Regions from separate parts of the Delftia sp. CH05 genome, predicted to be linked through region 2. Evidence: predicted binding sites of a transcription regulator. Region 2 holds the regulator's gene; each other region holds the start of a gene.
What was found. The regulator FNR, encoded in region 2, switches genes on or off when oxygen is low (the NO sensors DNR and NnrR bind a similar motif). The targets are predictions, from matches to a motif close to TTGATNNNNATCAA.
Positions count from the first base shown of each region.

Region 1: the regulator FNR is predicted to act here: its motif matches at 1,653-1,666, upstream of dsrO (sulfate reduction electron transfer complex DsrMKJOP subunit DsrO).
Region 3: the regulator FNR is predicted to act here: its motif matches at 1,177-1,190, upstream of adhP (alcohol dehydrogenase AdhP).

Region 1 covers NZ_WUMG01000008.1:38,100-41,370, reverse strand. Annotated here, with positions in the region: gene nrfD (NrfD/PsrC family molybdoenzyme membrane anchor subunit) at 1-676, opposite strand, end outside; gene dsrO (sulfate reduction electron transfer complex DsrMKJOP subunit DsrO) at 693-1,538, opposite strand; gene GRX31_RS09170 (hypothetical protein) at 1,872-2,336, shown strand; gene GRX31_RS09165 (DsrE family protein) at 2,321-2,740, opposite strand; gene dsbG (thiol:disulfide interchange protein DsbG) at 2,752-3,271, opposite strand, start outside.
Region 2 covers NZ_WUMG01000045.1:13,489-16,759, reverse strand. Annotated here, with positions in the region: gene ccoG (cytochrome c oxidase accessory protein CcoG) at 1-552, shown strand, start outside; gene GRX31_RS24800 (FixH family protein) at 610-924, shown strand; gene GRX31_RS24795 (hypothetical protein) at 1,106-1,393, shown strand; gene fnr (fumarate/nitrate reduction transcriptional regulator Fnr) at 1,475-2,194, opposite strand; gene hemN (oxygen-independent coproporphyrinogen III oxidase) at 2,356-3,271, shown strand, end outside.
Region 3 covers NZ_WUMG01000010.1:150,425-153,695, forward strand. Annotated here, with positions in the region: gene rimO (30S ribosomal protein S12 methylthiotransferase RimO) at 1-1,101, shown strand, start outside; gene adhP (alcohol dehydrogenase AdhP) at 1,253-2,281, shown strand; gene GRX31_RS11200 (MATE family efflux transporter) at 2,345-3,271, opposite strand, start outside.

The DNA.
Region 1 (3,271 bases), on a different contig from region 2:
GGAAGGAGCGGCCCTGGCCCAGCCAGCCGGCAACGGCCCAGACCACCACCATGGCCAGCAGGCACAGCGCCAGCGCCAGGCCCAGCATGCGCAGCGCCTGCAGGGCGCCGGCATCGGGGCGGTGGCGGGCGGGCAGAAAGCGCGCCGTCACCAGCATGCAGCCCACCGTGGCCAGCCAGCCCGTGAGTGCCAGGTTCAGCGGCACCCACAGCGTGTTCCACAGCGGGCGCGAGCGCACGGCCATCAGCTCGGCGCCGGTATAGGCGGTGATGGTCAGCGCCGACACGGCCAGCAGCGGCGCCAGCCAGCGCAGCCACTGCGGCCGGCCCAGCCACCAGGCCAGCACGAAGGCCAGCGCCAGTCCCACGAAGGCCGGCAGCAGCAGGGCGCCCACCGACATCCACGACCACGGCGTGAAGTGCGCATAGAAATGCCAGAAGCGCGCAGGCTGGTGCAGGTCGGCCAGCAGCGACACGGGCGCCGCGATGGCGCTGACGGCCAGCACCAGCACGGCGGCCGGCAGCAGGCGCGCCATGGCGCTGGCGCGCGGCGCCCAGGCGCAGGCGGCGGCCAGCAGGGCGGCGCCCGTGGCAATGCCGGCCAGGAAGAAGTACTGCACGGCCCAGGGCAGCCAGGCCGATTCGTAGGCGGGGGTCAGGAGTTCGACGATGTGCATGGGGTGCTCCTTGCGTTCAGTGGGAAGTGACCAGCCGCACGCTGGCCTGCCCGTCCACGCCGTCGACGAAGGCGTCGGGCAATCCCAGGTAGTACACATGCGGGTCCGTGCCCATGGCGGGCTTGAGCACCTTGAGGTCCTTGGCGTGCTCGCGCATGCGCTGGCGGATCTCGCTGCCCTCGTCGTTGAGGTCGCCGATCACGCGGGCGCCGCCCACGCAGCTTTCCACGCAGGCCGGCAGCAGGCCGGCTTCCAGGCGGTGCTCGCAGAAGGTGCACTTGTCGGCGGTCTGCGTCTCGTGGTTGATGAAGCGCGCGTCATAGGGGCAGGCCTGCACGCAGTAGCCGCAGCCCACGCAGCGCTCGTTGTCCACCAGCACGATGCCGTCGCTGCGCTGGAAGGTGGCCTGCACCGGGCAGACCGGCACGCAGGGCGGGTTGTCGCAGTGGTTGCACAGGCGCGGCAGGTTGAGCATGGCCGGCGGCAGGTCCTCGTTGCCCGCGTGCTGCACCTCGTACTGCAGCACCGTGGTGCGGAACTGGCCCAGCGGCGGCAGGTTCTCCATGGAGCAGCTCACCGTGCAGGCCTGGCAGCCTATGCAGCGGCGCAGGTCCACCAGCATGCCGTAGCGCTTGCCGGCCTCGCCGGGGCGGCGCGGCGGCTGGAAACCCGTGGTGCTGGGCGCGGCCGCCGCCACGGGCAGGGCCACGGCCGCCATGGCGGCGGCCAGCAGGTCCTGCAGGAAGCCGCGCTTGCCTGCGGCGGGCTGCGCATGGGAGAGGGTAGGGGCGAGGATGTCCTGGGTGGAGGGCTTGCAGCTGCAGTCGTTGCAGCCGCTGCCGGCGCGGGATGTTTTTGGCATGGCCTGTCTTTCATCGTCCTGCGGCCACGGATCGTGGTCGCTCAAACTCAATAAAGCATTAAAAATATGCTTTTTATATTGAATCTAATATATGAAATTCAGGGCCTTGGCGGCTTGATGTGAGTCAAGCAATGGGCTTGCAAAGCGCCACCAACTGCCTGCCATGGACAGGCGCCCAAGGCACTCCATAGCGTGTGGCGCAGGGATTAAGACGGGGTTAACAGGGTGACTGCATTCCTCGGGAATGCGGGGCGCGTATCGGAAATCACCCTCTTGTTTCCGCGCGCGGCCCCGGTCTACGCTGCTTGTGTCGCCACTGCCAAGGAGTTCTCCATGAACCACGCCCTGAACAGCCTTGCTTCGGAACTGGACCTTGCCGCCGAAGCCGGCGAGCACCTGAGGCTGCAATTCACACAGGCCTGCGTGGACCGCATCGCGCACCTGCTGGAAGACCCGGACGTCATCCGCTGCGCACAAGGCCTTCGCCGCTACCTGGACGGCCAGATCGACAGGCAGGAGCTGGACCGCCTGGCCCGCGAGGCCGCCAGCCTGGCCAACCACCACCAGGGATCACGCTCCCTCGACGGCTGCGGCCATGCCGCCGTGTCCGCCACCTATGCCACGGCCCATGGGCTGGCGGGCCGGGCGCTGCAGGCGGCCGACTACGCGGCCTACGCCATGGTCTATGGCGAGGGCGGCCACGGCGCCGTCACGGACCGCGAGTCCTTCGAGCCTGAATACCAATGGCAGGCGCGCTGCCTGGCCTCGCTGGCGCAGGCCGCTCAGCAGCGCACGTAGCACCAGGCCGACTGCTGCAGCAGGGCCAGTGACTCGATGCCGCCCTGCGGCAGCACGCGCATGCCGGCAGGCGCCTCGCGGCCCAGCTTCCTGAGCGTGTTCGGGCAGACCAGCGCATGGGCCAGGGCCTCTGCATCCAGATGCTGCGGCGTGCCCGGCGCGGCATCCAGCAGCGTCTCGACGGCCGGGCCGTTGATGACGATGCGGACTTCGGCATCGGGCCGGTCCTGGCGCAGGTTGGCCAGATTGCTGCGTGCACGGGCCAGGGCGCCGGGCGTGGGCGCATGCAGCACGATGCGCAGCGGCGGCGCATCCGGCCGGGTAGGGAACAGGTCGCTCCAGTCGCTGGAGGCGGTGGAGGCGGTGGAAGCGGTGGAAGCGGCGGGACAACGGCTTGTGCTCATGGTCGTCCTCGTCATTTCCTGCCACGCGGCCCCATGACCTCTTCCAGCAGGCCTGGCGGCAGGCCGGTGCGCACCTGCACCACTCCCTTGTCATCCTTCCAGACCAGGGCCGGCGTGGCACGCAGGCCCCAGGTGGACATCAGCGAGGCATGGCTGGCCAGCACCTGCCGCGTGGCCTGCGGCACCGGGGCCAGCGGCGTGGCGCCCGCGCCTTCTGCGCTGGCGCGGCCGGCCTTGGCATAGGCGCGTGCGTGCTCGGCCAGGGCCTGCTCTGGCTGGCGCGCGGTCAGCATGGCGGCGGCCTTGCCCTCGCTGCTGGGCTTGAGGATGCCCACCAGAATGTGGCGCAACTGCACCTGGCCACTCTCCACCCAGGGCCGGGCATCGTTCCACAGCTGGTTGCAATAGGGGCAGTTGGGGTCGGTGAACACATAGACCGTGCGCGGCGCGTCGGCGCGGCCATCCGGTATGGACTGGGCGCGCTGCACATCGCTCCACAGTTGCTCGCCCATGGGCTTTTGCACGGCGGCC
Region 2 (3,271 bases):
TGCATAGGCTGCGGTCTGTGCATAGACGCCTGCAATTCCATCATGGACAAGATGGAGTATCCGCGCGGCCTCATCCGGCTGACCACGCAGAACGCCATGGCCGGCCTGTGGCGGCGGGCCCAGGTGCTGCGCCGCATCTTCCGTCCGCGCGTGCTGGTCTACTCGGCCGTGCTGATCGGCCTGAGCATGGCCATGATCGTGAGCCTGGCGCTGCGCCAGTCGGTCAAGGTCGACGTGATACGCGACCGGGCGTCGCTGTCGCGCATCGTCGCGGGCGGCAAGCTGGAAAATGTCTACCGCCTGCAGATCATGAATGCCACCGAGCAGGCCCAGCGCTACCGCATCAGCGCCCATGGCCTCGACGGGCTGGAGCTGGCGTCCGAGCAGGAGGTCGAGGTCGGCCCGGCCGAGACGCGCGGCATTGCGGCGCGGCTGCAGATTCCCTACGGTTCCGCCGAGCCGGGCTCGCACACCGTATTCTTCGATATCGATGCCGTGCATTCAGGCGCGGGACGCGCGTCCGAAAAGGCCGTCTTCCTGGTGCCCCGGTGATATGTCTGGCCGGCACCGCCCAGGCTGCGCCGGCTGTTTGAAAGAAAGAGGTTATCCATGTCTTCCAGTCCCGCAGTCTCCGCGCCCGCCACGGCCCCTTCGCATCCGGACGCCGGCAAGCCCTGGTGGAAGTTCGCCCATGTCTGGCTCGTGGTGGCCGGCCCGGCCGCCGTCGTGGTGGCTGGCGTGGTCACGGCCGTCATTGCGATCAATGGCGCCGATCCCGTGATCGATCCTGACTATTACCGCAATGGCATCACCATCAACGAGCGTGCCGATGGCGTGCGCGAAGTGCCCAAGAGCCTGGCGCCCGCGGTCACCGGCCGCAACCACGCGGCCACGCCCGCGCAGGACCATCCCACGGACCGCTGAAGGCAGGAAAATGCCGTGCACAAGGCCGCAGTCGCGGCCTTTTTGCATGGTGGATGGCATCTCCAGCATGCGCGAGGGCCAAGGGTTTCCTACAGGCAGTGCAGGGTGCGCAGGGCTTGGCACGGTGCGCGGGCGGCGCGCACAATGAAAGCCACCCCTCGACAGCTCAAGGAGATCGCTGATGTTGGCCCAACGCTGGATGTGGATTGCCTGGCCGGCCTTTCTGGCCGCCGCCGTGATGGAGATGCTGGTATTCGCCTTCGTGGACCCGCTGGAGCTGCACTGGCTCGGCGACCTGGGCTGGTCGCGGCAGGGAATCTACACGCTGGCCTTCTTCGCCTTCTGGGGCGTGACCATGCTGTCCAGCCTCATGACCACCATGCTGGGACGCTCCACGCACGATCTCAACGACGGCGTGGTCTCCGAGCCGGACCCAAATCTGGCCATGCAGGGCCTGGGGCGCGATTGAACCTGCGTGCACTGCAATGGCAATGAACAAGGCCCGCGACAGCGGGCCTTGTTCATTGCCGGGGGGCGGGGCCTTGCGGCCTCACTGGCACTGCTGGCTGTTGACGATGCGCTTGAGCGCGTCCGTGTCCAGGATGCGCAGATGGCGCTGGCGCACCTCGATGATGTTTTCTTCGGCAAACTTCGAGAAGGTGCGGCTCACCGTCTCCAGCTTCAGGCCAAGGTAGCTGCCGATTTCCTCGCGCGTCATGCGCAGCACCAGTTCCGACTTGGAAAAGCCCCGGGCGTGCAGGCGCTGCACCAGGTTGAGCACGAAGGCGGCCAGGCGCTCCTCGGCACGCATGCTGCCCAGCAGCAGCATCACGCCATGCTCGCGCACGATCTCGCGGCTCATGACCTTGTGCACATGGTTTTGCAGGGCCGTGACCTCGCGCGACAGGTCCTCCAGCTTGTCGAAGGGCATGACGCAGACCTCGGCGTCTTCCAGCGCGACCGCATCGCAGGTGTGGTGGTCGTTGACGATGCCATCCAGGCCGATGATCTCGCCGGCCATCTGAAAGCCCGTGACCTGGTCGCGCCCGTCCTCGGTGGCCACGCAGGTCTTGAAGAAGCCCGTGCGGATGGCGTACAGCGAGGTGAAGGACTCACCGTTGCGAAACAGCAGGCCGCCGCGCTTGACCTTGCGGCGCGTGGCCACGATGTCGTCGATGCGCTGCATCTGCTCGGCATCCAGGCCCATGGGCATGCACAGCTCGCGCAGGTTGCAATTGGAACAGGATGCTTTGATGGTCTGAAGGTTCATGGAGTAAACATCAGCGGCGCAGCAGTGCGCCGGCGGTGACCTCGTGGATGGCGATGAGTTGGATCAAATTGTCGCAGCACTGCCGCGAACAACTCTTGATATGAGTCAAGGACGCGGCCAATGGGCTGCGGCACAGTGGACGACATTAGAGGAAAAAACCCATGACCGCTGTCACCCCAGAGCTGCTGCGTCGCTTCGACGTACCGGGGCCCCGATACACCTCGTTCCCCACGGCCGATCGTTTCGTGGAGGCTTTCGGTGCTGAAGACTATATCCTGGCACTTGAGCACCGCAAATCGAGTACCGCAGCGCGGGCCATGCCTTTGTCGCTGTATGTGCATGTGCCGTTCTGCGAGTCGCTGTGCTACTACTGCGCCTGCAACAAGATCGTGACGCGCCACCACGATCGCGCGGCCGTCTACCTGGACTACCTGGCGCGCGAGATGGCCTTGCACACGGCCCATTGCGGCAAGGGCCAGGCCGTCAGCCAGCTGCACCTGGGCGGCGGCACGCCCACCTTCTTCTCGGACGATGAACTGCGCACGCTGATGGCCCTGCTGCGCGAGCATTTCAAGCTGGAGCCGGGCGGCGAATACTCCATCGAGGTCGATCCGCGCACCGTCAGCGTCGAACGCCTGGCCGTGCTCAAGGAACTGGGCTTCAACCGCCTGAGCTTCGGCGTGCAGGACTTCGACGAACAGGTGCAGATCGCCGTGCACCGCGTGCAGCCGGCCGAGCAGGTGTTCGCGCTGGTGGCAGCGGCACGGCAGCTGGGCTTTGCCTCCATCAACGTGGACCTGATCTACGGCCTGCCCAAGCAGACGCCCGAGTCCTTCGAGCGCACGCTGGCCCAGGTCAATGCGCTGCGGCCCGACCGCATCGCGCTCTATGCCTATGCCCACCTGCCCGAGCGCTTCAAGCCGCAGCGGCGCATCGCGGCCGAGGACCTGCCCCAGGGCGCCGACAAGCTGGCCATGCTCTCGCGCTCCATCGCGGCCTTCATGGACGGCGGCTATGTCTACGTCGGCATGGACCACTTCGCCTTGCCCGAGGACGCGCTGGCCGTGGCCAAGCGCC
Region 3 (3,271 bases), on a different contig from region 2:
ATCCAGGAAGTGCACCCCAGCGTGCTGGCCGTGACCGGTCCGCACGCCACGCAGGAGGTGATGAATGCCGTCCACACCCATCTGCCCAAGCCGCACGATCCCTTCATCGACCTGGTGCCGGGCGCCTTTGGCGAGGCGGGTATCAAGCTCACGCCCAGGCACTACGCCTATCTGAAGATTTCCGAGGGCTGCAACCACCGCTGCACCTTCTGCATCATCCCTTCCATGCGCGGCGATCTGGTTTCGCGTCCGGTGGGCGATGTGCTCAAGGAGGCGCGTGCACTGTTCGAGGGCGGCGTCAAGGAACTGCTGGTGATCAGCCAGGACACCTCGGCCTATGGCGTGGACGTGAAGTACCGCACGGGCTTCTGGGACGGCAAGCCGGTGAAGACACGCATGCTCGAACTGGTGCAGACGCTGGCCGAGATCGCCGAGCCCTATGGCGCCTGGGTGCGCCTGCACTATGTCTACCCGTACCCCAGCGTGGACGAGATCATTCCGTTCATGGCCACGGGCCGCGTGCTTCCCTATCTGGACGTGCCTTTCCAGCACAGCCATCCCGATGTCTTGAAGCGCATGAAGCGCCCCGCCAACGGCGAGAGGAACCTGGAGCGCCTGCAGCGCTGGCGCGAGATCTGTCCCGACCTGGTGATCCGCTCCACCTTCATCGCCGGCTTCCCCGGCGAGACGGAGCAGGAGTTCGAGCACCTGCTGCAGTTCCTGCGCGAGGCGCAGATCGACCGTGCGGGCTGCTTTGCCTACAGCCCGGTCGAAGGCGCTGCCGCCAACGAGATCCCCGGCATGCTGCCCCACGAAGTGCGCGAGGAGCGCCGCGCGCGCTTCATGGCCGTGGCCGAGGAGGTTTCCACTGCGCGCCTGCAAAAGCGCGTGGGCCAGACGATGCAGGTGCTGGTGGACAAGTCCGTGGGCCTGGGCAAGAAGGGTGGCGTGGGCCGCAGCTATGCCGATGCCCCCGAGATCGACGGCCTGGTGCACCTGCTGCCGCCCGAGAAGGCCAGCAAGACCTACAAGGTGGGCGACTTCGTCAAGGCGCGCATCGTGGGCACGCAAGGCCACGACCTGGTGGGCCAGCCTGTGTAAGCCTGCCGTTCTGCCATCTCCCGAAAACGGGCAAGGTTCTCCTTGCCCGTTTTTTTGTCTTTTCCGGACCAGTGCCTGATATCGATCAAGGCGGCCGGACCTCTTCGCTGAAATGCTGTACCTACTTTGACGCAAAGAAAGGATGGCGCGAATGAACAGGACCATGAAGGCCGCCGTGGTGCGGGAGTTTGGCAAGCCGCTCACCATCGAGGAAGTCCCGGTGCCCAGGCCCGATCCCGGCCATGTGCTGGTGAAGATCGAGGCCTGCGGCGTCTGCCATACCGACCTGCATGCGGCGCAGGGCGACTGGCCCGTCAAGCCCAATCCGCCTTTCATTCCCGGCCACGAAGGCGTGGGCTACGTGGCCGCCGTGGGCGCGGGCGTCACCCACGTGAAGGAGGGCGACCGCGTGGGCATTCCGTGGCTGTACACGGCCTGCGGCCATTGCGAGCATTGCCTGGGCGGCTGGGAGACACTGTGCGAGCAGCAAAAGAACACCGGCTACTCCGTCAACGGCGGCTTTGCGCAGTACGCGCTGGCCGATGCCAATTTCGTGGGCCTGCTGCCCGGCAGCGTGGACCTGATCGAGATCGCGCCCGTGCTGTGCGCGGGCGTCACGGTCTACAAGGGCCTGAAGGTCACCGACACCAGGCCCGGCAACTGGGTGGTGATCTCGGGCATCGGCGGCCTGGGCCACATGGCCGTGCAATATGCCAAGGCCATGGGCCTGAACGTGGCGGCGGTGGACGTGGATGACGACAAGCTGGCGCTGGCCCGGCGCCTGGGCGCCCAGGTCACGGTCAATGCCATGACCACGGACCCTGCGGCCTATCTGAAAAAGGAGATTGGCGGCGCGCACGGCGCACTGGTGACGGCGGTCTCGCCCAAGGCCTTCGAGCAGGCGCTGGGCATGGTGCGGCGCGGCGGCACGGTATCGCTCAACGGCCTGCCGCCCGGCAGCTTCCCGCTGCCCATCTTCAACATGGTGCTCAGCGGCGTGACGGTGCGCGGCTCGATCGTGGGCACGCGGCTGGACCTGCAGGAGTCGCTGGATTTCGCGGCCATGGGCAAGGTCAAGGCCACCGTGTCCACCGACCGGCTGGAGAACATCAACGACATCTTCGCGCGCATGCATGAAGGCAAGATCGAAGGGCGCGTGGTGCTGGACCTGAACGCCTGACGCTTTGCCCACCCTCAAAAAAACAGGCTTCCCTCGGGAAGCCTGTTTTGCATGGTGCACGCCTTACACCATGCGGCGGATCGGGCGCTTCTTCCACACCAGCTTGTAGTAGGCGGTCTGCAGGCACAGCGTCAGGGTGTAGGACAGCGGAAAGGCCATCCAGATTCCCATCAGCCCGAAGCTGCGGCTCAGCCACCATGCCATGGGCAGCTCCAGCACGGCGAGCACCGTGATGGTGATGGCCGTGGGAATGACCACATCGCCGCTGGCGCGCATGATGGACGACAGGGCGATGAAGCAGCCCAGCAGCAGGCCGCTCCACAGCACGATGTACAGCAGCTCGATGGCCAGCACCAGCACCTGCTCGTCGGTGATGAACATGCCCAGCAGCGGCCGTGCGAACAGGCTGCCGATCAGGGCCAGGGCGGCGCCCAATGCCAGGTTCATGCGGATGGCCGTGGCCGTGATGGCTCCCAGGCGCTCGCTGCGGCCAGCGCCGATGGCCTGGGCTCCGAGGATGGAGGCCGTGATGGCCACCGAAATGACCGGGAACTGCGCAAACGAGTTGATCTGGTTGACCGCACCGTAGGCTGCCGTGGCGCTGGAGCCGAAGCCGTTGACCAGCGACACGACGACCAGCCCGGCCATGGACGAGGCGATCATCTGCACGCCCGTGGGAATGCCCACGCGCAGGATGCTCTTGAGCAGGGTCCGGTCAATGCGCATGGCCTTCCACAGCGCGGCATTGGGCGCCAGCGGGCTGGCTATGCGGCGCAGCCGCCAGCCCAGCCAGGCCAGCGCCAGGGTGAAGCCCAGGATCATGGACACGCCCGCGCTGGCCACGCCCAGGCGCGGCAGGCCGCCCCAGCCCGCGATCAGCGCCGGCGTGCAGACCAGGCCCGTGCCGGTGGAGATCAGCAGGGCCAGCATGGGCGAGACCGTGTCGCCCACGCCGCGCAGCAGCGAGGTGGCCAGCAGGAACACGAACAG